Regions from separate parts of the Seleniivibrio woodruffii genome, predicted to be linked through region 2. Evidence: riboswitches for the same ligand, from Rfam matches in the RefSeq annotation. Region 2 holds a riboswitch; the other holds the start of a gene.
The links. Region 2 has a riboswitch for cobalamin ahead of C8D98_RS05350 (ribonucleoside triphosphate reductase). Riboswitches for the same ligand answer to the same signal wherever they lie in the genome.
Positions count from the first base shown of each region.

Region 1: it holds a riboswitch for cobalamin, as region 2 does, so the genes downstream of both, C8D98_RS03935 (sirohydrochlorin cobaltochelatase) here and C8D98_RS05350 (ribonucleoside triphosphate reductase) in region 2, are expected to answer to the same signal.

Region 1 is NZ_SMGG01000003.1:811,876-827,027, reverse strand. Features, by position in the region: gene ruvA (Holliday junction branch migration protein RuvA) at 1-454, shown strand, start outside; gene C8D98_RS03955 (nitroreductase family protein) at 738-1,313, opposite strand; gene C8D98_RS03950 (DUF2325 domain-containing protein) at 1,451-1,786, shown strand; gene C8D98_RS03945 (DUF2023 family protein) at 1,786-2,142, shown strand; gene cobA (uroporphyrinogen-III C-methyltransferase) at 2,147-2,857, opposite strand; gene C8D98_RS03935 (sirohydrochlorin cobaltochelatase) at 2,913-3,881, opposite strand; cobalamin riboswitch at 3,953-4,134, opposite strand; gene C8D98_RS03930 (AAA family ATPase) at 4,387-7,581, shown strand; gene C8D98_RS03925 (hypothetical protein) at 7,578-8,078, opposite strand; gene C8D98_RS03920 (nitronate monooxygenase) at 8,271-9,695, shown strand; gene C8D98_RS03915 (hypothetical protein) at 9,744-11,462, opposite strand; gene C8D98_RS03910 (PhoX family protein) at 11,532-13,358, opposite strand; gene C8D98_RS03905 (MFS transporter) at 13,520-14,737, shown strand; gene C8D98_RS03900 (4Fe-4S dicluster domain-containing protein) at 14,783-15,152, shown strand, end outside.
Region 2 is NZ_SMGG01000003.1:1,126,425-1,141,576, forward strand. Features, by position in the region: gene C8D98_RS05320 (response regulator) at 1-755, shown strand, start outside; gene C8D98_RS13980 (sensor domain-containing protein) at 949-1,914, opposite strand; gene C8D98_RS05330 (ABC transporter substrate-binding protein) at 1,954-3,312, opposite strand; gene C8D98_RS05335 (ATP-binding cassette domain-containing protein) at 3,369-4,385, opposite strand; gene C8D98_RS05340 (GTP-binding protein) at 4,382-5,086, opposite strand; gene C8D98_RS05345 (ABC transporter substrate-binding protein) at 5,215-6,480, opposite strand; cobalamin riboswitch at 6,791-6,983, shown strand; partial or broken gene C8D98_RS05350 (ribonucleoside triphosphate reductase) at 7,076-9,287, shown strand; gene C8D98_RS05360 (anaerobic ribonucleoside-triphosphate reductase activating protein) at 9,287-9,964, shown strand; gene C8D98_RS05365 (deoxyguanosinetriphosphate triphosphohydrolase) at 10,071-11,345, opposite strand; gene C8D98_RS05370 (tetratricopeptide repeat protein) at 11,469-12,869, opposite strand; gene C8D98_RS05375 (hypothetical protein) at 13,002-13,166, shown strand; gene C8D98_RS05380 (cell division protein ZapA) at 13,186-13,449, shown strand; RNA gene ssrS (6S RNA) at 13,682-13,861, shown strand; gene C8D98_RS05390 (AAA family ATPase) at 13,946-15,152, shown strand, end outside.

The DNA.
Region 1 (15,152 bases), 310 kb from region 2:
CGAAAAGGCCGGACTCTTCACACACTTCGTAATGCGTGAGGATGCGGTGGCTCTTTACGGGTTCGCCACCATTGAGGAGAAAAAACTCTTCCTTCTGCTGAACACCATTTCAAAGATAGGTCCGAAGATAGCACTGGCAATCCTTTCGGCAATGGAAGCTAAAAAGTTCATGAACGCTGTTGTTCAGAACGACATAACGCTGATAGCCACAATCCCCGGCATAGGCCGCAAGTCCGCTGAACGTATAATCGTTGAGCTGAAAGACAAATTCGGTCAGCTTGCAGTTCAGTCCGAAGGCTCGCAGGCCGCAGGGGGAACGGAAGACCTCGTCAGTGCGCTTTCAAACCTCGGCTATTCCGCAAACGACTGCCGCAAGGCCGTTACCAAGATTTATAAACCCGGAACACCTTTCGAGGAACTGTTCAGGCTGGCACTCAAGGAACTTTCACAGTAGTTTTTTATAGGTCATTCTATTCGGCTATTAGCCCGTCATTCTGAGGCTTCAACCGAAGAATCTCTCTTCTGCTGAGACTCTTCACTCCGTTCACTAGCCGAAGGCTGTATGAGTCCATATTAATTAATTGTCGAATAGAGTGACGGAGATTTTGCGTCATTGCGAGGAATGTAATAACGAAGCAATCTTCCAAATACAGATGCGATTAAGCGGCGGTCTGCCCGAATATGGAAGACTGCCACGGGCTAAAGCCCTCACAGAGAAGGATATTTTACATCATCACTCAAAACTTCCCCAGCAGAACCTCATCGTGCCTGTGTTTCGGCACATAGTGGTTGCCGTCCGCATCTCTGTAGTATGAAAGATCGCCCGTATTATCAACCAGCACTACATTCTCAACAGGATATCCCAGAGCAATCACCCACAAAAGGCTGTAACGTTCATCCGTGACACCCAGAATCCGGTTAATTTCATTCTTTATGATACTGCCGAACATACAGCTGCCCACCCCTTTGCTCATGGCTGTCAGGCAGATGTTCTGCATGGCAATTCCCGAATCCACCTGTGCGAAGGACGATGGCTTGGCCTCGCTGTCGCCGTACACTGCAATATAGGCCACCGGGCGTTCCGACTCGACTGGACCGTCCCAGTCTTTCAGCTTGCCCGCCCAGCGCAGGTGCGGAAATATCTTATCAACATACTCAGGGCTGTTCACGGTGACATATCTGAGGGGCTGTGCATTGGCCGCACTCTGCGCCAGTCTGGCCGCATCCACAAGTTCCGCCAGAAAAGCGTCATCCAGCTTTCTGGAATGGTCAAACCTTCTGTATGAACGGGTCTTTTTTATAAGTTCAAGCATTCTGTCCCTCTTATGAAATTGTTAAATTTTATTCTAATCCTGCTGAATCTCAAAATAAATAGAAAAAACCTGTTGACTTTTACTCTTATTGATATTAAGAATCAATATCATTATTCAGCACATAGGAGGCTAAATTTATGAAAGTATGCATAATAGGCGGCCTGCAGAGAAGAGAAAACGAATATCTTTCAGCATGCAAACAGATGGGATATAAAGCGAAAGTGTTCAACGAAATGAACAGCTCTTTCGAAAACAGCATAAAATGCACAAACTGCGTGGTTTTCCTGACAACACTGTCCAGCCACAACATGATAAATAAAGCAAAAAATATCTGCCGCAGACACGACATCCCGTTCATCTGCACAGACAAAACAAGCCCCGAATCCGTAAGCGGAATGATCAGAGAAGCTATGGAGTGCAAAGAGAACTGCAAAGGCTGCCTGCTTCACGCTGAAGGCAGAAAGGCCAACTGATGGGACAGGCTGACAACAGACTCTTTTCCCATCTGCTTTATGAATATAAGAAGGGTATCCGCCGTCTGGTTCTCTACACAGCGAGAGAATCGGATGCGGAGGCCTGCCGCGGGAAACTTAGACGCGGAAATATAACATGGCACGAAACGCCTGCTAAAGAGGGTCGTATAAACTTTTTCTTCGGCGACTGCCCCTGCATCAGCATTGTAAAAAGCTTCGGTGACAAGCCGCTGAACGGTTTTGACGAAAAAGAGGATTTCATTCTCGGCGTTCTGCTCGGTTATGACATAACCAAACAGTGCGAAAGATATCTCGGAAATATAGAAAAACAGTTCTGTGCAGCCTGCTGCGGATAATTGACTACCCCGTAACGTCACCAATGATGATGGTGGCAGGATGGTCATAGTCCCCTGTGGCCAGAACGTCACCAAGCGAAGCAAGTGTGGTCACGCAGAGTCTCTCCTCCGGTGATTCCAGCTTACTGCCTATAAGCACCTGAGTGTTTCCGCTCATCCCGTGCTTAATCAGCTCCGAGGCGATATATCCGCCGTTCCTGACACCCATGTAAACTACGATGGTCAGTCCCAGTTCCGCCAGAGCCTTAAAGCTGTACGGACAGTCGCCGTTCTTTGAGTGTCCTGTGATGAACACACAGCCGGAAACGGTTCTTCTGTCGGTGAGCGCCTGAGACATCTTCGCCGCAAGGGTTGATGCCGATGTCACACCCGGAATTATCTTTGATGAAGCCCCGCACTTTTCCGCAGTTTCAGTCTCCTCAAGGGAACGGGCAAACAGTGTGCTGTCGCCGCCTTTGAGCCTGACCACCCGTCTGTGCCTTTTAAGATGCTCCTCAATGGCGGAGTTTATCTCCTCCTGACGGATGCAGTTTTTCGCATAGGGATTCTTGCCCACGCTGACAGCCTCGGCCGTATCGGGGATCATATCTATCACATCCGGATGCACCAGTCTGTCGTAAAGCACACTGTCAGCACTTTTCAGAGCTTCGACACCTTCCAGTGTGATGGATTTTGCGCCCAGCCCGGCTCCGATTATTATCAGTTCACTCTTCATCTTTATCTCTTAAAAAACGTGCCGGAGTGTGAGGTCACTCCGACACAGTTAGTTGTTATTTAAGCTCTATATCCGCTTCTTTGGCCGCTTTCAGCAGGTTGTCAACGATTATCCCGCGAACTTCGGAATTGTCGCCAAGCCCTTCCAGAACCGGATTGACCTTTATTCCTGCCTTGGTGAGAACAACTTTCCATGAATCATCCTCATCACCCGCCATATCGTTGTTGGCGTGGTCGCCCGCAACTATCATCAACGGCTTAAGCAGAACTTTTTTAACTTTATCCCTTTTCAGTTTCTCAACCACTTCGTCAAGCTCCGGATGCCCCTCCACAACCCCTATGTAGCTTTTTACGCTGGGGTAGGTCTGGTTGAGCAGTCTTTCAAGCTCGTAATAGACCCCTGTGGAAAGGTGTTCGTTCCCATGCCCCATGTAAACAAGGGCGGAAGACGAGGCCGCTGCCGCATCTATATCCTTTTTCAGAGCCTTTGCCAGCGATTCCAGATTCCCCCTGTAGTCGTAGCTGCCCATAATGGGATCGCCCACCGCAAGGTGATTGAAGGGTTTCCATCTGTCCTTCATGGTCTTTATTCCGCCGAGACCTTCAACATAGGCCACCAGATCGGCATATTCCTCTCCGGCGGTCAGATATGTCGGCTGAACCACAATATTGCGGTAGCCTTCGTTCTGAAGATCGGCCATTGTTCCCAGAACGTTTTTGACATCATAAAGATAGTCGGGCACTTTGCCTTTGTGCGACGCCTTATATCCGGCATCGTCCTGTCTTTTGTGCCATACCTTTCTGATGATGTTCGATGTGAACGCCATGCGGACGGGCACATTTTCGCCCACCGCCGCCTTAACGTCCTTTTCGATCTTAAGCAGTGAATCCAGTGAGGATTCATAAGTGGTGCCGAATGCGGCTATGACCACTGCCGTTTTGTCCTTTTCCATCTCCACCTCCGATGCAAAAACACCTGTAGCGGCGAAGAGGAGCATAAGTACGGACGTAAACAAAGTACGCATACACGCCTCCCGTTAAAAATATTATGCTTTTCAGGGTGTTCTTGAACGTGGAACGGGGTTCCTCTATCCTCGTAAAGTTCATGGGCAGATAAGGTATTCTGGCTTGCCTTCGTCCTAGTTCCCCTGCCTTCCCGATCATCCTGATCAGTGACAATTTTCGGGGTTTCGTCCGGCTTACAGCTGCGGGACAGCACCGGATTTGAACCGGTTTCCCTTATTCCGCCTGCACCCTTGTCAGGCTTTGATGGGATTTTGAACGATAAATCGGAATCTGTCAAGAAAGTTTAGGGCAATGAAAAACCCCTCCGAAGGGGTGGTACGGAGGGGTTTTAAAAAAATGGAAACAAGATAGGAGTTGAATTCAGGGATAATAGACCAAATAGGTCAATGCCGGAATACCTGCAATTACTCCGGTTATTATCTTGTCGTAACCTTAACACAGACATCTTAAATTTATCTTAAAAGAACGGTTGCGCCGGTGAACTTCTTTTGTTATTAATTATTCATGGAATCACAAATTCAGTCCGGTCATTATTTCCACCCCAGAGAAGCCAAAATTTCCGCACTCGTTCCGAGGGTTCAGTCTAAGAACATTTTCATACTGACAGGCCCGCCCGGATGCGGAAAAACATGGTTTGCAGGTGAGTTCGGCCGTGTCTGCTTCGACAGGGTTATAACATACCGAATCACCGCCGCAGACAAAAATCCTGCGGACTTCTGCCGCAATTTCTACGGCGAACTGAAACGCTCCTCACCGAAGTTCACATCCGAATCCGCTGAAAAAGCACTTTCAGGGGGAATCGATCCTCTGGAAACGGAAACCCTGCTGAACGACATGCTGAGGGAATATAAAAAGGCCATCAGATACCGCAAGCTGATAATTCTGGATGATATACATATTCTGCCCTCAATAGGCGTGACCGCTCTGGGCATAACATCGATGCTGTCCGCCGCAGGCGGCCTGCTCTCCTTTGCGCTGTGCAGCACCAGAAACAGTGGCTTCCAGCCCGTTAAAGGAAAACTCCTGAAAAGCTCCCACGTTATTGATGAGGACTATCTGAAACTATCCGGAGAGGAATTCCGTGCACTTTCGGCACAGATGCTTGAAGACAGGGATGTTTTTATGGGTCTTGAGAGACTCCGCACCGCCGCAGAAGGACACATCGGCTGTATTGTCGCCGTGCTGAACGCAATGAGAACTTCGGACAGCAGGAGCACCTACTCTGACACATTTGCCGCAGGCGCATGCGACGCCCTCTTCTCGTCAGCCATAAACCATCACATAAACAAAGATTTCCACAACGTTCTTGCTCTCTCCCTGATACCCTCCTTCAGCCCTCAGCTGACGGCTAAAACCGACCCCACAGGGAGAACGGACAAGGTAATTCAGCAGATGCTTTCGGAGAATCTTTTCCTTTATAAAAGCAGGGAAAACCAGTTCAGGTTCCACGGACTTTTTCGTGAATGGCTGAAAGCCGAGGCCTCGGCAAGACTTTCCGAAGCCGAACGGAAAAAGTTTTATGAAACGGCGGCGGACCTGGAGGCTGAAAAGAAGAACCTCTCCGCAGTTGCGGAATACCTTATTCAGGCGGAAAACTATGACCGTCTGGAGGACTACATTCAGAAGAATTTTCAGGATGTAATACTGGCCGAATCAAAATCCGGCATTTCTGACATACTCGCCGGCGTTCCTGCGGACGTATACAGAAACAAGGCATGGCTCCCTCTGGCCTTCGGGCACGTCCTGCTGTCGGTCAGCCCCGACAAAACAAGGGACATTTTTCTTCAGACGCTGGATACCTTTACGGCATACGGCAGCAGGGTCGGCAGTATAATCTCCGCATGCGGCCTGCTGAGCTTCTACTGCGGAATCGACGGCAACCTGAAAGAGGCCGAGCGTTATTTCGGCTCGGTGCGCACCATGATGAGCGATGCATGCGACGAGCTGAGCGAACCCGTTAAAATGACCGTCTGCGCAACATACGCACAGGGATGCGTATATTTTGCAGACGGTAACACCGCAATAGAATACCTGAACCGTGCACTGAGCATCGCCGAAAAATATCACATCGAACCTTACAGAACTTTCATATACACCCTGTACGTCTCCGCATACCTGACCCTTTGCGACAGGAAAATGGCCGAAAAATACTGCAACATGATAATTCTGAAACTGGGAAGCGACAGGGACGGAGCTTTTTTCAAGCTGTGGCTGGTGAGCGCAATGCTCTATTTCTTCGCTCTGACAGGCCAGTTCGCCGCCCTGCACACCATCATGAGCATAATCCGGAAGAAATTCCGCCTCCATCTGGAAAACAGCCCCCGCCTGCTGGCGTTTGCCGACGTATGCGAACTGGAATATGCTTTGGGGTGCGGAAAAATGGACTACGCAAAGCGCATTCTGAAAAAATACAGCGAAAGCATTCTGGATAACCTTCCCGAGCATGCCTCGTCCGTTATTCTGAGCATGAAAGCCATCACTCTGGCCTACGAATGTGACGACTCTGCGGCCGCCGCCGCCGAAATGTCCATAAAGATACGTCAGACTTCGGAAATAAACAGCTTCTTCCCCGCCTTCTCCGAGCTGGCTGCCGGAGGAGCCTACACACTGCTGGGCAACTATAAAAAGGCCATGCAGCATCTCATAAAGGCCGCAAATCAGGAGCGACATCCCATAAACGACAACGCCGCCGCAGGTGCGCACGCATACCTCTCCTATCTCCACAACAACATAGGGGACAGGGTCAAAGCCAGGGAACACGCAGTTTTCGCCGTGCGGCTGATGAAAAAGACCGGATATCTGCACCTCAGCTCGGTTCTGCCGGAGGTGATGCACAACGTTTTTTCCTACACGGTCTCCGAACCTCTTCTGACAGGGTTTGTCACCGAAACGGCGTTCAGCAGACTGGACATAGCGTTCGACAAACACCTGCGCCCCATACCCGTTATGCACGTCAAAACGCTGGATAACATATCCATTTCCGTAGGCTCGTTCTCTCTGGACTGCACCGACATAAGCGGCCATTTCCGCATAATGCTGGCGGTCATCCTTTCAAGTCCGGGGTTCACCATAGATCAGGAGCAGATTCAGGCCTATCTGTGGCCGGAGAGCAGCAGGGAAAACGCACGCAGAAGTTTTGACAACCTGCTGTCCAGATTCAGAAAAATGATATCCGACACCTTCGGCGGACTTGATGCAAAAAACTACATAACCCTCCAGAACGGAATGCTGAGACTGTCGAACATAAGCTGCGATGCAGAGCGGTTCTGCACAGTAATGAAATCCGCATCCGACTGCTACGGCAGGGGAGAATACGTCCTCTGCGCATCATACATATCCGAAGCGGAGCTTCTCTTTACAGGCAGATTCTTCCCCGGGCTTAACTCGGTGTCCGTTGTGGAGCACAAAAGGCGTGAGGTCGACGTGGCGTTCATCTCAATGCTCCGAATAATGACGGGGCTGGGGTCTTTCATGCCCGATGCGTTCAATCCGGAGATATTTTTCGCCCGCTGTCTGGACATGTACATGCATGAGAACGACATGGTGATACTTGCTTACAGATATTACGCCAGAAAGGGAAAAACACAGAAATGCAGAGAGCTGATAAACACATACAGCAGCTATCTGGCAAAAGAGGGCTACAGCGGCCAGGAGGCCGCCGAGCTTATTTATCTCATAAAATCAGCAGATTCTTTTTAAATAGGAATGGTGTCGGTATCGAACACCTGCTTCAGAAATGCCGTCACGGCGGCTTTGCCGTATTCGGTCATCTGCACCTCAAAGGTAGTGTTGCCTGTTGAGCGCTCTTTGCGGATGCGTCTTTCGATGGCCTCCCGCACTGTCTCCTGAACGTCTTCTGCGGAACGTTTCGACATGTTGTTCAGAATCTCGTGCCCCATGCGCAGATCGCCCATATACCAGATCACAAATGCGATGTCCTCTTTCTTCATCCGGCGCAGAACCTCCTGCACCTTCGGCTTGTGGGAAACAAGGGTATCGGCCATCACTTTTTTCAGCGCATCCCTGCCCATCTTGGGGTTGTCCTGAAGCTGCGCCCCGATGAGAGCGTGCATCAGTCTCATTTCAGATTTTGAAAGCCTGACGGTCACCCTTGAATCTATACACATAACAAAACTGTCGGAAGTTCCCTCCCGCTCAATGGTGATATTGTTGCTCTCTTCCAGATTAACCTGCATAACATTGACCTCTGTCTCAGATATTGCATTATATCTCAATCCCTGCAAAAATACAGACCTTAAATAGTACGTAAAACAAATTATTTTTAAATTAGTTTAAATACACTCTTGCATGTGGGGCTTCGTTGCGATAATCTTATAATGCTTGGAAATACGGCAGCGCATCACTGCTGCTTAACATATGAGGCAAGGATGAAAGAGTACAGAATTTTACAGGGCGGTATGGGCGCAGGAGTTTCCGATTGGCGTCTTGCTCGCGCTGTCGGGGAAAGCGGAGAGATCGGAGTTGTGTCCGGAACCGCTATGGACGTTATTTTGGCACGCAGACTTCAGAACGGCGACAAGGACGGACAGATGCGCAAAGCACTGGCTGCCTTCCCCGCCAGAGAGATCGCTGAAAGGATCATTAAAACATACTTCATCGAAGGCGGAAAAGCGGAAAACGCTCCCTACAAACAGATTGAAATGTATACCATGACACCTTCCAAAGAGCTTCAGGAGCTTACTGTTGCGGCTAACTTCTGCGAGGTTTTCCTTGCGAAGGAGGGTCACAGCAACCCCATCGGCATAAACCTGATGGAAAAGGTCATTCTCCCCAACCTCGCATCAATCTACGGAGCGATGCTGGCCGGAGTGGACTACATCGTCATGGGAGCAGGAATCCCCAGAGAAATACCCGCAGTTCTGGACAGCTATGCGACAGGTGAGGATGCGTCACTGCGTCTTTCCGTTGCCGGAGCCGAAAAGGACGAAGAATATAAGATAACATTCAGCCCCAGAGAGATCATGGGCGAATATCTGACCGAACTTAAAAGACCGAAATTCTACGCCATCGTTTCGTCAAACATTCTGGCCACAACAATGGTCAAAAAGACGAAACCCGCCGTTGACGGACTGGTTATCGAACATAGCTCCGCAGGCGGTCACAACGCTCCCCCCAGAGGCGGAATGGAGCTGGACGCAAAAGGCGAACCCATATACACAGATAAGGACGAGGTTGAACTGGACAAGGTAAAATCCCTCGGCGTTCCTTTCTGGCTGGGCGGTTCATGGGGCGAACCCGGCAAACTGAAAGCGGCCATAGCCGCAGGTGCGCAGGGTATTCAGGTGGGCACGATATTCGCATTCTGCAAGGAATCCGGATTTGTGGACAGCATAAAAAAAGCCATCATCGAACGCATTCCCGAGGTATTCACAGACCCCAAGGCATCCCCCACAGGATTCCCCTTCAAGGTTGTCAGCCTTCATGACACCCTTTCAGAGCTTGAAACATATCTGAAAAGACCCAGAATCTGCAACCTCGGCTACCTGCGTTCGCTCTATAAAAAAGCTGACGGAACCATAGGCTACCGCTGTGCGGCAGAGCCGGAGGACGCATATGTCAGCAAAGGCGGCCTGAGAGAGGAGACTGAGGGCAGAAAATGCCTCTGCAACGCTCTGGTGGCAAACATAGGCCTCCCCACTGTATACAAGAACGGCTATATCGAGCAGTATCTTGTTACGGCAGGCGAGACCCTCAAAAAAGTGCGTGAGTTCATCAAAGACGGCAAGGAGAGCATCTCTGCTGCCGAAATTATCGAGATACTTCTGCACGACACTGCGCCCGGCAAGGCGTAATCAATCCAAACATTAAGGGCGGTCAGTTCGACCGCCCTTTTTTTATCTTCAGAATATCAGCGAAGAGGCAGTGGAAAGGATGAAATCCGTTATCCCTGTGGGTTTGTCCTGCGGAGAGACCGTCTTGTGGACGTTGGTCACCGCCTTGACGTTCGCATCCCGTCCGTAAATATACGACTGCTCCTTCACAATGACCCGATAAGCCTTGTTCAGCATAAGCGCCCTTGATGAAGAGGGAAACAGCAGAACCGAGATATCCGACCGCATGGCGTTGACCGCATCCGTTTTCAGACTGCCGTCGGCATTGAAAAACTTCGCTTTAAGCTCTTCGTTCTCCCTGAACTCATCCCCTGCCAGATTCTGTTTCAGATACATCTCATATTCATACTGAACACCCTTGCCGTCATAGGCAGCCTGATGCTCCGGAGTGCCTTTTATGCTCTTCTGAGTCCAGTGATACCATCCCTTCTTCGATGCATCCTCATATTTTCTGCCGTAGGTGAAGAGGCTGTCCGACGTTGCGCCCAGCCTTGTGTGGCAGCCCATGCAGAACACAGTCTCCTCGTATGTCTGAGGCCGCAGGTCGCCCGCCGCATCCTCTATGAAGCCCTGATATATCCATCCGGTTGTGTTGCTGAGACCGGACTCGATATCGCCGTAATATACAGAGAGCCTTGTGGGGAAGTCATATTCCTCTTTCAGCTCGGCATATGCGGCGTTCTCCAGATCGCTGTAGGTATACCAGCCCATCTTTTTTGCGTATCTCAGTTCCTTCATTCTGGCGGACATGGATATCTCTCCGCCGTTCACATCTATGTATCTGACCGAGTGCAGAAACTCTGTCCCTTCGGGAAAAAGTCCTCCCGCCAGATGCACCCTGCCTGCCGCCAGCTCCGCCTTCGCCCTGCCTACGTAGCTCATGTACTTCCCTGCGGAGGGCAGCCAGTCATATTTTATAATTGCCGCCGTGCCGAGACTTCCGTTCTTGTCAAGATCCACCCCGTAGAGGGTTTCGTTTACGGCATCGATGGCTATATCTTTCTTTTTTATGAGTGATTCAACAATTGCCAGATTTATTTTATAGACCGCCGCACTGAAATTTCCGTTCTCATCCTGACGGAAGATCTCAGCCAGTCTTATGAGAACGTCGTCAGTGGAGCCGTTCGTCGGCCAGAAGGTTCCCAGAAAGGGCGCATAGCCATAGGCTCTCCAGCCGGTGTAGCCGTTTGAGGACGTGCGGTCGAACCCTTCGCTGTCAAAGCTGAAGTTACAGTCCGGAGTATACCCGTCCCATTTTTTATCCCCGTCAAAGTCCCATTCCGCAGGGACGCTTTTCAGTTTTTCCGCAAGAATTATTCTGCCGTCTGTGCTTTTGTAGTTATCCTGCCTGATATAGGCCAGAATATCGCTGTCGCTCTGTGCGGCAACGGCCGCTGTCCGGTCTTTGAACAGGTTTGTCCAGCGGTTGGTGTTGGCATATTCCGCAAAGGTGTATGCCTCCTGCAGGTCGTCGTCGTTGTTGTAGTTAGGCTCCGCCGAGTTTTTGTGGCAGCTGTAGCAGGGGTTGAACTTCTGCCCCGCCTCCCCTTCGGTGATGGTGTAGCACTGGGAGGGAATATAGGCCGCCCTGTTCTGCATCGCCTTTGTAAGCAGAGGGTACTTGCTTGCCGTTTCATTTTCGGCAGAGGAGGAACCGCCCCCGCCGCAGGCCACCGCAAAAGCCATGACCGCCGCACCTATCATCACCATAACACCGGGTCTTTTCATCGTCATATTCTCCTTATGTTAAAATAAAAAACTCCCCGCCGGATAACGGGGAGCTTTCCTGAGAAGAGCTTATTTGCTCATTGCGGGGAAGGGGCCTACGAAGCCTGTATAGGCTCTGCGGTCTGCCGCACTGTTGGCAGCGGGCATTCCTGCCGTTGCTTCACCGTAGGGGTGCTGGATAACGCTCATCAGGTATGCGAAACCATGGTAGTTGGGATAGAAGTAGGGAGAGGTGGTTTCGGAACCGAAGGGCGTGGTCTGTATGCGTGTAAGAGCTTTTGTCTCAATGTTGTACGACCAGATCATGTCGTTCTCGTGGCCTTCGCCCGTGTCCTCACCGATGATGAGTGTTTTATATCCGGGCATAAAGGTCAGGTTGTCGGGGTTTGCAATGCCGTCCAGATTACATTTGTTGTTCACGAATGCACTTGTTGAAGGGTATGCCTGTGAGTTGTCGGCTGCGCCGTAGTCTGTTGTCAGAGGTTTGCCCGCTATGACGGGGTACATGTTCTTGGCAACATAGCTAGCATCAAGGTCGAGGGCGTAAACAGCACCGCAGGTGTTTTTTGCCACTTTTATGTGGTTGGGGCCGCCCGCATCGTTGGAACCGTTGTCGAGCATTCCGTTGCCTATCTCAGACAGTGCGAGATACATCACGTTCTTAGCGGGGTCGTGAGTGATGCCCTCCATCTTGCGGAACTCTGTGGTTGCGCCGAGCATTGCGGCATAGCGGCGTGTTTCAAGTCTTGAAGCGGCCTTTTCCATGCCTGTTTTAACCATCAGACACTGACGTCCGTATGTGGTGTTTATCTCTTTGTGGGTTGTGGGGCAGGTTGCGCCGCTCACCGTAAGGTCAACCTCGTCAAAGATGTCCGTGTATTTCACTTTTGCGTTCAGCATAGCTTTCACCTCGGCATTTGTGGCATGTCCGAGGCTTATCCATGTCAGATCGGCCGAGCCTGCGCCAGCCGCTGAGGTCTGGTTCCATTTTGCGGCGTAGAGAGTGCCGGAAGAGAGGTCTGCCGCCGTGTCGGCAACAAATCTGAACAGACCGACGTTGGTGCCGTCGTCAGATATGTAGGCCGTCTTTTTGTCGGGCATAACGTATGCAAGCTCGTGTGCAACCCTGCCCATGGTGTAGTGCTTGGTCACTGTCACGTTGCTGTAGTTCTGCACGGCAAGCTCTGTCTGCCAGCCGTAGTCGTAGATATTCATTGAGGCGTATGCGCCTGCCGTTGTCAGGTTTGTGGCCAGCCCGAAATACAGAGCCATTCTGTTTCCGTATGTGTCGTTGAACTTGCCTGTTGTTGCGTCAACAAGCTTTGCGTTGGGCTCGTATTCCTCTGAACCCAGATGCGTTCCCCAGGGGGTGACACTGCCCGCACAATGAACCCAGCCGCCTTTTACGCCTGAGAAGTCGATGTGGCGGGTCTTTTCGGCAGTAAGCACGCCGCTTGTGTTCTGGTTAAGTTTTGTCAGATACATCCCTGCGGGTACTGATTCGAAATGGGAGATCATATACATGTTCCCGTCCATACCTGTCAGAAGCGAGGAGAAGTCGTTGTCGGATGAGACATACTCGGAGCTGTCGGTGGGGTTGAGCACCTTATTTCCGTTCATGTCATAGAGCTGACCGAAAACCTCGGAATCACTGCTGGGCTTGTCGCCGCTTCTGAGTATCGTGTGGTAGCCGATGGAGTACTCTTTTCCGTTGATGGTGGCCTTGTCGGAAACGAGGATGCTCCTTTTCTCAGTTTCAGTTTCGGGAGCTTTTACCCCTTTAAAAGATATCGTGGGGGTGTCGGAATCGCTGTCGCTGTCTGAGCAGGCGACCATTGAGACTGCCATTACGGCGGAGAGTGCCGCCGCAGCCGCTAACTGTTTGAACTTTCTCATTCGATAAACCTCCGGAATTTTAACAGAGTGTAATATCCGGCTGTCCGAGTAATATGCAGAAAATGTGATATTTAATTTAGAAAAATTATCAATTAATGTTTGATAAACTTTCCAACAATGCCTTTGCTGTTTTCCGCACGTTGGTATATAAAGGATTTACAATGTTTAAAGGAACTTTCAGGTCACTGAGCATCTACAACTACAGAATGTGGGCATCGGGCGCAATAGTATCCAACATAGGCACATGGATGCAGCGGACGGCGCAGGACTGGCTGGTGCTGACCCACCTGACAAACAACAATGCCACTGCGCTGGGAATAGTCATGGCTTTGCAGTTCGGCCCCCAGTTCTTTCTGCTTCCGGTGAACGGCTTCGCCGCAGACTATTTCGACCGCAGAAAACTGCTGATAGCCACTCAGGCCTCCATGGGGCTTCTGGCTCTGGGGCTTGGGCTTCTGGTTCTGTTCGATGCCGCAAAGCTGTGGCATGTTTATGTGTTCGCTCTGCTTTTCGGCTGTGTCACAGCCTTTGACACACCCGCAAGACAGACCTTCGTTTCGGAACTGGTCAGCGAAAAAGATATTTCAAACGCAGTCGCCCTGAACTCAACATCTTTCAACACCGCACGGATGATAGGCCCCGCCGTGTCCGGAGTGCTCATAGGAACCATAGGCACGGGATGGGTTTTCATGATAAACGCTGTGTCTTTCGGGGCTGTGCTTCTGTCGCTGATGATGATAAAAAAGGGTCAGCTGCATCTCAGAGACAAGGTAAAATTCTCCAGAAGCGGTCTGGCGGATGGTTTCCGCTATATCGCAGGCAGACCCGACCTCAAAACAATTCTGCTGATGTTCTTTCTGATAGGAACCTTCGGCCTGAACTTCCCCATATTCATCTCAACAATGGCAGTGTCCGTCTTCCATGCCAATGCTCACCAATACGGAATCCTGACCTCCATGATGGCAATAGGCTCTGTCACCGGCGCTCTGCTCTCCGCAGGGCGGGACGTACCCCGTGCTGGATTTCTTTTTCTCGGCACGTTCGTTTTCGGTGCGGGTTTCATTCTGGCGGCTTTCATGCCCCATTATCTGCTCTTCGGCCTTGCCCTTGCCATCATAGGCATATCCGCCCAGACCTTCACAACAACGGCACTCAGCGCAGTTCAGCTGCTCACAGAGGCAAATATGCGCGGACGAGTCCTTGCCATCCTGTTTGCAATCTCATGGGGCGGAACGGTCATAGGCGCACCCATAGTCGGACGGGTGGCTGATATCTTCGGCGCACGCTGGAGCCTCAGCGTCGGTGCGGCATCGGGTCTTCTTGCCGCCGCCGCAGGTCTGTATTACATTATCCGTTACAAAAACTTCAAAATCAGTTAGTATCCTCACCACCTTTTCTGCTATAATCAGGGCAGAGGTTACGTCATGGCACACCATACCGCAAAACACGGATACAGCAGTCTCGCAGAGAGGCTGAACAGGTTCCCCCTCGGCGCACCGCCATCAGAATCACTCTATAAGATACTGTCAATACTCATGTCGGAGAAGGAGGCGGGGCTTATCGCACAGCTTCCCATCAAGCCTTTCCGAGCGGAGACTGCGGCGGATATCTGGAAGGTGAGCGTCACCGAGGCCAGAAATCAGCTGGATGCACTTTGCGACAGGGCACTTCTGCTGGATATCATCGAAAACGGACAGATGACCTACGTTCTGCCGCCACCTATGGCGGGCTTTTTCGAATTTTCAATGATGCGCACCAGAGGCGATATCGATCAGGCATTGCTGGGACAGCTTT
Region 2 (15,152 bases):
AGGACAACGAAATAAACAGACAGGTTATCTCCATCTATCTGAAAATATGGGGATGTGAGTTTGAGGTGGCCGAAAACGGCAAACAGGCTGTGGACATGGCTGCGGGGGGCGGTTTCGACCTTATCCTCATGGACTGCCTTATGCCTGTCATGGACGGATATCAGGCCACGGAGGTCATCCGCAACATTGAGCGTGCGAAAAGGACTCACCGTATGCCCATCATAGCAATGACTGCAAACTCAATGCAGGGCGACAGGGACACATGTATTGCGGCGGGAATGGACGGTTACCTCAGCAAGCCTTTCAACGAGGACGAGGCTGTGGAGGTCATTTCAGGCTGGCTGAAACCCTTGGCGGCGGTTATAAAAGAGACTCCTGCGCGGCAGAGGGACGACATCCCCTCGTTCGATGTTAAGACTTTCAGAAGTCTGGAGGACATGCTGGACGGAAACAGGGATCTGCTGAAAGAGTTCGTTGTAACCTATGCCGAGACCAGCGATAAGTATATAAAGGATATGGTGAAGGGTGTGCAGGAGAAGGACGCGTCACTGCTTCTGCTTTCGGTGCATTCGCTGAAGTCCAGCAGTGCCTCAATGGGCTGTCTGAGGCTTTCGGAGCTTTGCGGTGATGCCCAGAACATGGTCAAGAACTCCGGCGGTTTCACAGGCTCGGAGATGGCAAAGCTGATCATTGAGGAATATAAGCTTTCGTCGGAACTGCTTACGGCGCACTACGAAAAGGGCGGCGAAGCCTAGAGCATTTAACGAAATATTTATCGTACCAACTTTCATTCCATGCGAGTTGTTGAATTTGTCATGCTGAACGCAGTGAAGCATCTCAGTTTGAGCAGAGACCCTTCACTCCGTTCAGGGTGACGTAGATGGAGGTATCAGGGTGACGTTTTACGCATACAACTAATATTAATAATTTCGTTAAACGCTCTAGAACCTAGATAAAATCATCGGGAATATATATTTCGCATCTGTTTCTGCCGTTTCTTTTGGCGGTTTCAAGTGCGTTTTCGGCATTTTTCAGAAGCACTATCTCGTTCGTGCCCTGCTCTGGGAATATGGATATGCCTATGCTCACCGTGAGCGAAAGGTCATACCCTTCAACGTAGAACGGCTCTTCAAACATTTTTCTTATGTTATCTGCTCTTTCCAGTGCATTTGCTTCGCAGGAAACCCTTGCCAGAAGCACAGCGAACTCGTCGCCGCCGATACGGCTCACATCGGCCTCTCTGGCTTCTTTCAGCCTTTCGGCCGTCTTTTTGAGAACAAGATCGCCTGCGGAGAAACCGAATGTCTCGTTTATGTTCTTAAATCCGTCCAGGCCGACAACCAGCAGACCGCCGGAGCCGTTGACCAGTTTTGCCGCCTCTATCTCATTTTCAAGCCGGGTCGTGAAAAATTCTCTGCGTGGCAGTCCGGTAACGGAGTCATATTTTTTCATTTCCGCAATGCTCGATTCGAAATGCTTGCGCTGGGTTATGTCACGGGTTACCCCGAGCATCCCCACAAATTCGTTCTTTTCGTTATACATTCCGGTGACTGTGGTCTCTGTCCAGACAGTGGTTCCGTCCTTGCAGGGCTGTTCGAGATCAGCTCTGAAATCCGGATACGGGAGCCCTTTTTCAACGGCCTCTCTGGCCATTTTAAGCCCCTCCTGAACTATCACCAGCGAGTCATGTGTCAGAAGTTTTTCCATGGGCTGCTGCATCACCTCTTCGGGTGAGTAGCCTCTGAGTTTCTGAACTGACGGGCTGACATAGGTCATGCGCCCGTTTATGTCCATCGTCCAGATAACGTCAAGGCTGTTGTCCGCCAGAAGTCTGTGCCGTTCCTCGCTCAGTTTCAGCGCATCCCGCATCTGCCTGTTCTCTGTGATGTCGATGGCAGTGCCGACGACGCACATTTCACCCCTGTGGGACACGGCTCGGCCGGAATGGTCTATTCATCTGGTCTCGCCGTTCTTCTTGCGTATCTTCATCTCATATCTGTCGGGGACGTATTCGCCGTGCTCCCTTTTGCGTGTACGCTCTTTAGCTATTTCACGAAAATCAGGATGGATGAATTCGAACTCCTCCATCTCAAGCAGTTCGTCCTTCTGATATCCGGTTATTTCGGCTATGGCCGAGTTTCCGTGGATTATCTTCGATCCTTTGAGCATGTATATTGCCGCTGTGGAGTTTTCCAGCAGACTTTTGTTCAGCTGCTCAGTTTCATTCAGCTTTGCAATTATCTCCTGTTCTCTGGCTATTCTCCATTTCATCCGGCGGAAAATGAATATCAGGTATATGCTTATGGTTAAAACCAGAACTGCCGCCGCAGGAAAACCGACCGTTCTGAACCAGACCGTCTTCTCCTTCGGTTTTTCGTCATAGAGGAAACCGTCGAGGCTGAAATCGGGTTTCAGCATTCCGAGGCTCTGGTAAATTTCGACGATATGCTGCCAGCGTCCGATATTCATATAGCCTATCTCAACCAGCTCCGGCTTAAGCATGTCATCCATTGCCAGTGCCTCGTGGAGATAGAAATCCTTGGGGTGCTTTGAGGAATATCTGGAAAAAATTATATCCGCCACTTCGTCCTTATGGGTCATGGCATAGTGCCAGCCTTTCAGGGATGCACTGCGGAAGGCGGCCACCGCCTCCGGATTGTTCTTTATCATGTATTCGGAGGTAAACAGGTTGTCACCGTAAAAATCTATGCCGGATGCTCTGGGGTCGAGAACCTGATAGGGTATGTTCTCCTTTTCCAGATAGAAGGTTTCGTTGGTAACATAGGCGGAGATGGCATCAACCCGCCCCTCTGTGAGGTCGCGGATGTCGAAGCTGTGAGGGATGAAACGGATGTCCTTGGGGGAGATGCGCTCTCTCTGGAGATAGGCAATAAGCTCTTCCGACTGCTTTTCAAACATGATCCGCTTTCCCACGAGATCGTGGATGGTTTTGACCTTTTTTTCATCGGTGAGGGCAAGTATTACAAGGGGGGAGTGCTGAAAAATAACTGCAAGAACAGTTACCGGCTGGTCTGCCTGCCTTGCCAGAAGCAGGCTGTTGGTTCCCGTTCCGAACTGCGCCCTGCCGCTTAAAACCTCGCTTATAACATCGGATTCCGGCTGTGCTTCCTTGATGGTGACATCAAGCCCTGCCTGGTCGTAGAACCCCTTCTCTTTTGCCGCATAATACCCTGCGAACTGAAACGCATGGGTCCACTTGAGCTGAAGTGTTATCTTCTGCTTTTCAGCGGCCTGCGCAGTCAGGTGGAAACATATAAATATCAGCATCAGGCAGATTATATGTTTTTTCAAGCGGCATCTCCAATGGGGGTATAATACTTTATAATGAATTGTATCAGAAAATATTATTATATTTCAAAAAATTTCTTCATGTCCAAAGAGATTTTTTCACCCGCCCTGAGCATTGTGCGAAGCCGCATCAGTTTTGCGTCCACCTCCTGAAGCACCTTAAGCCCTTTCAGCTCCTCCTCGTCCGTTTCTATTATCCGTTTTACACCGCCATTGTGTATCGCAAGCCTTCTGTTGCCCATCAGAGCCAGAATGGGGTCGTGGGTTGACATCAGCACTATTTTTTCTTCTTTGACCAGCAGTTCGAGGGCTTTTTTTCTGTCCACCCCTGCGTTTTCTATTTCGTCTATCAGAACAATCGGTGATGAGCTGAGCATTGCCGTATCGGCTATCATCAGCGCACGGGACTGGCCGCCGGAAAGTTGTGTCAGGGCGGTTTCGGGAGAGAAGGTCTCGCCCGCAAGCTCGTTCGCACAGGCTATGACAGCCGTTACCGTGGATTCGATATCAGGTATCATCCTGCTTGCGGCGTGCATTGCTATGAAATCGCCCACGCTCATGTCCACAACAAAGTTCATGTTCTGGGAGAGCTGGGCGACCAGCTTATTCTCCAGCTTGAACCTGTCCTCACCGTCCAGAATCTTTCCGTTAACAAGCACAGTTCGTTCCGTCGGGGTGTCCTTCTGTGCGAAACATTCGATATCCGCCAGCAGACGGCTTTTCCCTGAGCCTGTGGTGCCTACTATGCAGACTATGTCGCCGGGTTTCAGCGTCAGCTCAAAGTTTTCCGGTTCGCCGGATTTGTCACGGCCGCCCAAAATAGTGACCGAGTGTACGGAGCGTTCGGCGGTGCTTCTCAGCATTGCCGCCTGTTTCAGAAACTCTATGAAATGGGACGATATCTGTTCTCTGGAAAACCCCTTGTCTTCGAGGTCTTCGGGGTTCAGAGCGTCTATAACCTCTCTGGGTGTCATCTCTGTATCCGTCACCGTTACCCCCACCGAGCGGAAATAGTCCATAGCATAGGGGTGTTCCTCCGCAATGACTGCGAAGGGTGTGTTCATAAGCTCTGTCATACTGCGGCCTCTTCCTCTTTGAATATCATCTTTTTAACGTTGCCCTTCTGGTGGTCCTTTCCGATGGTCATTTCGCCAACGCAATAGGGGCAGATGGCCGCCGGAACGGAGAACCGCAGTTTCGCACCCTCAAGGGTTTCCACGTCCTTGGCTTTTGTGAAGGCATGGGAAAGGTCATATGCGCCCTGTCCGGTGATGCCGTTGACGAATATAACTGAAGCCTTCGGGTTTGCCTGACGTACCCTGAACGAAAATACCTCCCGTTCGGCCTGAGAGACGATGTCCCCTTTGGTGACCGCAACGGTGTCGGCATAGCGGAGCATGGGGCCTATCTTTTTCGGGGTTTCAGCCCCCGCCAGACAGTCTATGACGCATACCGCAGGTATCTCCTTTATGTGTGGGCTGCACCTGTTGCAGAGGCCTGCGCTCTCACTGATGAGCATGTCGAACCCCTTTTTCTTTGCCCACTGAAGGCAGTCATCGATGTTGCTGACGAAATAGTGGTCGGGGCAGAGGTTGCCCGAAAGCCCTGTCACAACTGAGATACCCGCCTTTGCATAATGCAGGTGGTCGGATGTTGAGAGGCAGTCGAACTTCACCACCCCTATCTTTGCAAAAGTTTTTTTAAGATGAACCGCAGTTTTTATTATTACGGCCGTTTTTCCCGCAGACGGCGGGCCGGCCACTGTTACCAGTTTCATTTGTTTTCCTCATATTAGCCAATTATCTCAATGCAGACTTGGAAGGTTGCTTCGCTTTGCTCGCAAAGACGTCTCTGCGAGGAAGCCTTAAGGCTGACGCGGCAGTCTTCCATATTGAGCAGTGTCAATTACCCCTTCACCATCATCCTTTTAAATCCCTTTTTCGATGGGCTGGGTTTCAGCAGGTTCACCGATCCGCATTTCCTGCGGTATTTCGCCAGTCTGGCGTTCAGCTCTTCCGCAAGCACCTTCATGTCGTTTTCACGGACAAAGTCCCATCCGAACCATTTCAGCCCTGTGCCTTCCGGCAGGATGTTCGGTATTTCAGGGCAAAGCGGCGGGAATTTAGAACCTGCGGAGATGGCTCCCATCTCGGCTCCGGTCATAAAATCCGTAACGGGTTTCATGCGCTCAGCCTTGTCCGCTTTCACCATCATATACATGGGGCTGATCATGGCTCCGTCCTCCGGAAAGATGATTGATATGTGGTCTGTGTTTGGGCATGTGTCGGCAAAGAACCACGCCAGAACGTATATCGCCGCTCCGTCTGCCATGCTGCTTCCGGCGGCTTTTGCCATCTGCGATGCGTGCCATGTGGCCTTTATGTTGGGCGCAAGGTTTTTCAGTGCCTCCTCGCCCCCGTCTTTGTATATGTGCATCAGGAAAACTTCGTTTATCTCGTCGTCACTTCCGCTGATTATCACGTTGTCTTTGTATATGGGGTTTGCGATGTCCAGCCACGTTTTCGGCACGGGCAGATCGCCCAGCTTCTTATGGTCGACAAGGATGACATAGGCTGACACCGAATAGATGGTGTATTGTTTCAGCGGGTCTTCAAGCTCTTTGAAAACGTCGTGCAGAGGCGGACGCTCAACGGCAATGAACTTTCCGTTGTCCAGAAACCGCTCCCTGAACTCTTTCCGCCAGAAGTTGCCGAAGCCTATTGAGGCTATGGCGTCAGGCAGTTCGTCAATGTTCTCAGTGTCCCAGATATATTCGTATGGGTCGGGGCCTCCGCAGCCCATAGGCACGAAACTGACGAGCTTTTCGCCTGTTCTGTCGTAATGTCCGTGGAGTTTCTTTTCGAACGCTTCTTTGTAAAGGTGTTTGAACGGACAGACGACGTAGCCCAGAAAATCCGTGCGGACAACGGGCGTTTCGTCCGTATAAAGGATTTTTACCTCGGACGAGGCTTCTGCGGTATCGTTTAACAGCTTCAGGAATATTTCGGGGTTGATATTGCGAAGCGACATAAATGATTCCACAGTGAGAGCGGTCAGAAACAGGTGGTTTGTCTGCTCAAGTGGCAGTCCGTTGGATGCGAAAACGGCTCTGGTGTCCGGATAGGCGGAGATGATCTCGGAAAGGGTCATTTCCCGTGTGACAAGGGGCATAATATTCCTCCGTGAGCCCGCAAAATGCGGACGCAGTCTGATGGTATATCCTTCCCCACAAAAGATATCCTTTAATATAGCCTAAAAGCCCGATTGGCAAACAGTTTTTTCAGAGTTAAAATATAACCGATATCTGACAAATTACGGAAAGTTTTATGTTACTCGTGTTATAGATTAAACGAAAATAACGAGGTGACGACATGAGTGTTATTTTTTTAATAGCCGCCGCCGCTGTCATTGTTTTCAGAACCGCAAAAACAGCCGAAAGGCTTTTCGATGAGATAGCCGACACGGTTAAAGTTATCTAAAAGTTCCGTTGACTTTTTCAGCCCCATTATGCAGAATAGCCTATCGGGAATCAGGGAAGTCCGGTTAAACTCCGGCACTGCCCCCGCAACTGTAATCCGGACGAAATCTCCAATGAAGTCACTGCCTTAAAGCGGGAAGACGGAGAGAGTAGGTTGATGGAGAGTCAGGATACCTGCCCCGAAGTAACCAGCGGAGGGATGGATGATCTTGCGTCATTCCATTAATTTCAATCATACTTTTCATAGTCTAATTGTCATGTCCTCCAGTTGTGCCCAAAGGAGGAAACATGATAGAGAAGGTCAGCAAGCGTGACGGCCGCTTTGTTCCGTTCGATGCGGAGCGAATAGCCAACGCAATCTACAAGGCCGCAAAGGCGGTGGGCGGAACCGACAGAAACATAGCGTCGGCATTGTCCATCAAGGTTTGCAGACGCATAACCGACAAATACGGCCATTACGGAGCTGTGTCCGTTGAAGAGATTCAGGACGAGGTTGAGAAGGTTCTCATCGAGTCCGGACACGCCAAAACCGCAAAAGCATACATCATCTACAGAAAACAGAGATCGGAGATGCGTGACCTGAAGGAAGCGTTCGGCGGTCTGGAATCCATAGTGGAGGAGTATCTGGGCGGCAGCGACTGGCGGGTGAACGAAAACAGCAACACAACCTATGCCCTGCAAGGCCTGAACAACTATATCTCATCAAAGATAACCGCCAAATACTGGCTGAACAAAATATATCCCCAGAACGTTCAGGAAGCTCACGTCAACGGCGAATATCACATCCACGACCTTGGTCTTCTGGCTGTCTACTGCTGCGGGTGGGATCTGAAAGATCTTCTGACCCGTGGTTTCGGCGGCGTGACTGGAAAAGTTGAGAGCAGACCGCCCAAACATTTCCGCTCTGCTCTTGGTCAGATTGTAAACTTTTTTTACACTTTGCAAGGCGAGGCGGCGGGTGCACAGGCGTTCTCAAACTTCGACACCCTCCTTGCTCCCTTCATAGCCTATGACAAACTCTCCTATTCGGAAGTGAAACAGGCCATGCAGGAGTTCATTTTCAACCTGAACGTGCCTACCCGTGTGGGCTTTCAGACGCCCTTCACCAACCTGACCATGGATCTGTACGTTCCCAAGGCGTTCCGTGACGAAGCAGTCGTTATCGGGGGCATGCCGCAGGAGCGCACCTACGGCGAATTTCAGGAGGAGATGTTCCTGTTCAACAAAGCCTTTATCGAGGTTATGCAGGAGGGGGACGCAAAGGGCAGGGTGTTTACCTTCCCCATCCCCACCTACAACGTTGACAAGAATTTCGACTGGAACCACCCCATAGTCACCGACCTGATGAAGATAACCGCTAAATACGGCACTCCCTATTTCGCAAACTTCGTCAACAGCGACATGAGCCCCGATGATGCACGCAGTATGTGCTGTCGTCTGAGACTGGACAACCGTGAGCTTCGCAAACGGGGCGGCGGTCTGTTCGGTGCGAACCCGCTGACAGGTTCTATAGGCGTTGTTACCATAAACCTGCCCAGACTGGGCTTTACTGCAGGAAATGAGGCGGAATTTTTCGACAGGCTGTCAAAGCTGATGGAGTTGGCCAGAGAGGGGCTTCGAATCAAAAGAAAATCACTGGAAAAGCTCACCGCCAACGGGCTTTATCCCTACTCGAAACACTATCTGTCCGATATTTACGCACAGCACGGTCAGTACTGGAAAAACCATTTCAACACCATAGGCATAATCGGAATGAACGAGTGCCTGCTGAACTTCCTCGGTGTGGACATAATGCACGAGCAGGGGCTTGAGTTCTCAGTCAAAGTGCTGAACTTCATGCGGGACAAACTGGCAGATTTCCAGAACGAAGACGACATGCTCTATAACCTTGAGGCAACGCCCGCCGAAGGAACATCATACCGCCTTGCCAAAAAGGATGTTTCCGACTTCGACGGTATCGTGACTTCCGGTTCGGCGGAGAGACCCTACTACACCAACTCAACACAGATTCCGGTGGAACAGACCCGTGACCTGTTCAAGGCGATGTCACATCAGGATAAACTGCAGCCGCTATACACCGGCGGAACAGTTTTCCATGTCTTCCTCGGCGAGGCTGTGGACAACCCCGAAACCGTGGCTAAACTGCTGGAGAACATCACAAGCACCTATGCGATGCCCTATATCACAATAACCCCGACATTCTCAGTGTGCCCTGTCCATGGCTACATCAAAGGCGAACACAGGGAATGCCCCCTCTGCGAAGAGGACAAAAAACATGAGATAAACCGCCAGATCGAGCGGATAAAAGCGGAAATAGAACAGGAGGTATCTAATGGATAAAAAAGAAAAACTTCAGGAACTGCAAGCGGAACTGGAAAATGTCAAAGGAACTCCCTGTGATGTTTACAGCCGTGTGGTGGGCTACCACAGCCCCGTTAAACAATGGAACGAAGGCAAAAAGGAAGAATTTGAACACAGAGAGACCTTTCAGGTTAAGTAATGGCAGTTGAAGACTTTTTTCTGGCAGACTATCAGCATGTGAGCCTCATGGAGTATCCCGGAAAGATCTCATCCATAGCCTTTACCCACGGGTGCAACCTGAGATGCAGATATTGCCACAACCCCGCACTGGTTGCGGGCAGAAAAGGGTCGAACAGACTGCCCGATTTTCTGGACTATCTGAAAGGCAAAGACATTGAGGCCGTCGCCCTCACCGGCGGCGAGCCTCTTTTGGCTGACGATATCGCGGGCTTTCTAAAGGGCATCGTTGATATGGGACTTGCTGTCAAATTAGACACCAACGGCTTTCTGCCCAACAGGCTCAAAAAGGTTCTGTCGGCAGGTCTCGTTGACTATGTGGCCGTTGACCTGAAGGCGTTCAACGATGTCGACCTGAAAGCCATCGTGCGCACTAACCATAAACTTGATTCGTTTTTCAGGACTTTGGATGTTCTGAAAACATCGGGTGTGCCTTTCGAGATTCGCCATACCATCTGGAAAATGCCCTCCGAGGCTGATGTTGCTTCGGTTGCCGAACATGTCGGCGATGCCCCGCTGTTTGTGCAGACGCTCAGGGACGTTCGTATGCTTGATAAGTCATATAAACCTGAGATTTTCGACAGGTCGGCGGCTGTGGAGCTGTTTGAAAAGTATTTTAAGGATGTTTGGGTGCGGTGACAACGTATTTGTCACTGCGAGCGTAGCGCGGCAGTCTTCCACGTATAGCAATCATAGAAGATCGCTTCGTCGTTACACTCCTCGCGAAGACGTTCTTGGTGTTATTTTATATCCCCGAAATCTGTCTCGCCATTTCAGTGGCGTAATTATCAGTCATTCCCGAAATATAGTCAGTGACCTTGTGCAGGGCCTCGTACATGCCTTCGCTTTCGGCTGGTGCGCTGTCGCCCATTATCTTTATAATGTGATTTGTTCGGTCTTTGGATTTACCCTCTGAAACATGGTCGTATACAGCCTCGCAGAAGGTCTCCAGCAGTATGCTCATAACGTTGTATGCGCCAACCTCAAGCATCAGCTTTCTGCTGTTCTGGTATATCACCTCACTGCTAAGGTCTTTTATGCGTTTAATAGGTTCTGCAAACACTGAATTTTCAGGAAGGTTATATTTTCCGAGGCTTCCGTCCATTATTGCGCCGTAGTTTTCGAAAAACTCGTCCACCACAGCCCCGACGCATTTGTTTATGGCTATTGCCCGCAGGTAAGCTATGGCCTCTTTGGGTGTTTTGCCCGACAGTTTTTCTTCTGCTGCGCCGCAGATGCCGTTCATGAGGTTTTTAACCTCTTCATATCTCAGAATACCCATTTCATAGGCATCCTCAAGGTCTATGATACTGTAGCATATGTCGTCCGCCGCTTCGGAAAGATATGCCAGCGGGTGGCGGCTGTATACTCCGTCTTCTCCCGCCAGTCCTGTTTTCTGTGCGATATCTTCAAGGATCCTGCTTTCGCTTCTGAATGCGCAGTATTTTTTAAGGTCATCGTTATATTTCACCCACGGATACTTCATCATGGCCGCTATCACTGCATAGGTGGGGCGCAGTCCGCCGTCGTTTTTATACATGGCAAGACGGGTCATAATGCGCAGAGCCTGTGCGTTGCCTTCGAAAGCGGTGAAGTCGGTTTTCTGTGACTCTGAAAGTGACTCGAAATATTTGGTGCCGTTGGTGGTGAACCATTCGCTGATGATCGTTTCGCCCATGTGTCCGAACGGCGGGTTGCCGATGTCGTGGGCGAGACATGCCGCCTGAACTATCTGCCCGATGCGGTCGGGGTTCATGTGTTCGGGGAGTTTTTCTATGCGTGCGCCAACCAGAGTTCCGAGGCTTCTGCCGACGCAGGAAACCTCCAGACTGTGGGGAAGGCGTGAGTGAACGTTGTCGTTACTGCGCATGGGGTGAACCTGCGTCTTTCTGTCCAGCCTGCGGAAAGAGTCCGAGAAGATGATGCGGTCGAAATCTATGCTGAACGGATTTCTTGCCTCATCAAAAGGTTTCGGTGCTTCGTTCAGTCTGTCACAGTTGAGCAGTTTGTCCCACTGCATTGATTACTCCGGTGTGGTTAAAGTGAAAAGCTTCAGAGATCCTTCGGCTTTAGCCTCAGGATGACGTTTGCTAAATAAATCCGTCATTCTGAGCGCAGCGAAGAATCTCAGTATGGCAATGCTCTATCCCACTATTGCCTTAAACTCGGCATCGTTGGCAAAACTTTCAAAATCCTTGTCGGTTTTGGCCTTCTTCGCATATTCCGCTGAAAGCTCGATGGCTTTTTTAAGGTTTTTCAGTGCGCCCTCACGTTTGCCCAGAAGAGCATACAGGCAAGCGGCGTTGTACATGGATTCGTGTTTATCAGGCTTAACGTAGATGGCTCTTTCAAAAGCCGCCAGAGCCTCTTCATATTTGTTCAGAATGCTTAATGTCAGTCCGAGGTTGTGCAGAGCCTCGTGGAAATCCGGTTTCAGCTCAGTTGCCTTCCGGAAAGCTTCTGCGGCCTTGTCTGTGTCCCCTGCGACAACGTAGGCGTGGGCAAGGTTGTTCCACACTGCGGCATCGTCGGGTTTCAGTGAAACTGCCTTTTCAAGGGCTGTGGATGCCTCAAGGTATCTTTTCAGTTTAAGACATGTGCTTCCGTAGGTGGACTGATATGTGTCGTTCTCCGGCTCTATGCCGCATGCAGTGGCGAGGTTGTCCGCTGCGGCTTCGAACTTTTTGTTCAGATAGGCTATGTAGCCTACCATATACCATGCGGCGGCAAAATCCGGCTCGTCCCTTTTGATGTGCTCGAAAAGGGCTGTCGCTTCGGTGTAGTTCTTTTCGTTCAGCCTTTCAACGCCCAGCAGATAAAGCTCTTCGGAGGACATTTTGCATCCGGCCTTGTCCAGAAAAAGTATCTCGTCGGTGATCTCGGAGAGGGTGGTCTTCTGAACGGCGGTGAGCCTTACCGCCTTGTCGGCTTCGAAAAGGTATTTATTTTCGTTTATCTTAACTGCAAGTTTTGCGGCAACTGCGCTGACAGCTTCAAGGATGGGGCTGTCGGCTGAGTCGCTCTGGGGTTCGGAATCGGCTTTTGCCTTGCCGATTATGAGGCTTTGGGCGATGAATTTTTTCAGGCTGACATATCCCATCAGCATTATTGTGGTGAACAGAACGAACACCGCAAGAAGTCCGGCCAGCACCTGATAAAACTCGTTCCTATACCACTGCTCCTTTTTGTTCACAGCCGCCAGAACAAGGGTCACATCAGTTTCAAGCTGTTTGCTCAGCTGGTCGATGCGGGCTATAACCTCTTTGTTGTTGGATGAGCGTGCTATTATGGACAGTTTCGTGTTGATGGATTTTTCAAACTCGTTCACCCGTGAATATACGTCGGTGTTGGCCATGTCGGGCTCTTCCGGCAGAAGGCTGACATCCGAACCGGGCATCTGATATGCGGGTTTTTCAGGCTTGGGCGTTTCGGATATCTGAACGGGCAGTTCCGTAATGCCTTTTCCGTTGTAAAAATTGACCGAGTATGACACGGCAACAGCCACTGTCACTATAATTAGGATAAGGTATAATATGTTTCTCATGGTTGAATTTTAGCATCGCTTAGCCTCAAGGTCTACAAAAATCTGTTCAGGTTCGTTCTATTCTAATTTATTGACAACTGTGTATAAATATTGTAATTAATGGTCATGGAACTTCTTGAAAAACTGGATATTTTGAGCAATAGAATAGATAATCTTGTTTCGGAACTTAAGAAGGAAAAGGACAGAAGTTCCCTTCTTGAGACGGAAAATATCCGGCTGAAAGAGGATAACCGTCTGCTGACGGAGCAGAGAGAGGCTGTTAAAGAGCGTATCGAAAATCTCATCGGCAGATTATAAACCTATCGAGGTGCAGAAAGTGCCCGTCTACGAGCATAAGGTAAACATTAACGGCCTGCAGTACCCTCTGGTGACAGACAGGGACAAAGAGTTTGTCGATAGAGTTACCGAAATGCTCCAGAACCGCATGAATGAGATCAAAAGCAAGATAAATGTTCTTGACACTCAGAAGCTTGCGGTGATGGCGGCTCTGACCATCTCTGCGCAGTATCTCGATTTGAAAGAGGCCGCCGAGGCGGCGGACGCCATTCTGGACGATCTGCTGAGGAAGTCGGACAAGTAAAAGGGAATCCAAACCTCCTTTCCGGCTGGCCCGGATTTTTTATAGAGTTAAGATTGCTTCGGGCTTAAGCCCTCGCAAAGACAACTATCCGTCTCTGCGAGGAGTGTAACTACGCGGCAGTCTCAAATGTTGACAGTAAGAGAATGTAAATCCCCCTTAGTCCCCCTTTGTAAAAGGGGGAGACAGAGTTCCAGAGATTCGGGGTGGATTTTTTTAAAGTTGTTTACTTAGGATGCCCCTGCTGTGTTTGTGCATCATATGAAAATTGGAGCCAATACTCCAGAAAAGGGGGATGATACTGATTGCGGTGTGCAAGCCTGCCTCGTAGCAGGAAGCCTGATGCGTCGTGATTCCTCCGCCCTGATGAACAGGGCTACAATTGGATTATGGTTACGGCATGTGCGGGGGCTTTTATATATAAAACTTGCCCATTTCATGCAATGTGCTAATATAGATATTAAGTACGTTTAACCGCCCGTTAGGGGTTTTTATATAAATGAGAATACTGGAAGAGTTAAGACCTAAGGTCTTTGACGATATAGCCGGACAGAAACATCTGTTGGGTACAGATTCCGTATTTCGAAAGATGGCAGAAAGCGGCGGGTTCGACTCGGTGATACTCATCGGGCCGCCCGGAACAGGCAAGACCACCTTGGCCGAAATAATCGGGAACTATCTTCAGATGCCGTTTGTCAGTCTCCACGCAGCCACGGCGGGTGCGTCGGAAATCAAGCAGGTTATGGAGTCTGCGGGAACACAGGGAACCATGCTGGTGTTTGTGGATGAACTGCACAGGTTCAACAAATCTCAGCAGGTGCTTCTGCTCAACCTTATAGATTCCGGCAAAGCCAAGCTTATCGGAGCTTCCACAGAAAACCCCTATCACAGTCTTATACACCCTCTGAGGTCGCGCAGTTTTGTTTTTGAACTGCAAAGACTTAACCATGAGGACTTTGCGCTTATGTTCGCAAAGGCATGTGTGTATTTCAAAAAGCGGTATAATGCCGTCGATGTCGTCATATCCGATGAGGATTTTGACAGGCTTGTTCAGGCATCAGACGGTGACGGACGACGTTTTTATAGCCTTCTGGAGCTGTCCGCAGTGGGCGGAAAGTTTGTGGGCGACGACCTGCATCTGAATGTTAAGCAGGCGGCGGAACACACAGCATCCGGAAGATATAATACCGACGAGCACTACAACATGCTCTCGGCGATGATCAAGAGCATAAGGGGAACCGACCCCGACTCTGCGCTTCTCTGGGCGTTTTCGCTCCTTCGAAGCGGCATGGAGCCGGAGGCCATCTTCCGCAGACTGCTCATCAGCGCATCGGAGGATATCGGCAACGCATACCCCGATGCTGTAACGTTTGCTCATGCGGCCTATGAAAACTTCATGGCGGTGGGCAGACCCGAAGGGGATATAATCCTCGCACATGTGGTGACGTTTCTGGCGGGATGCCCCAAGAGCAACCGCAGCTATAACTCCATGTGGGCGGTGAAAAAGTATCTGGAGGAGAACACGCCGGCTGTTCCCGAACCTCTGAGAACCAACGGTCAGGGGTATATGTATCCATTTGATTTCGGCGGGTTTGTTAAACAGGAATACGGAGCATCGGAAAAGGTTTTCTATTCCCCTTCCGATGCGGGATTTGAAAGCAAAATAGCTGAACGGCTGAAAAAACTCCATCTGGGAGTCAAAGACT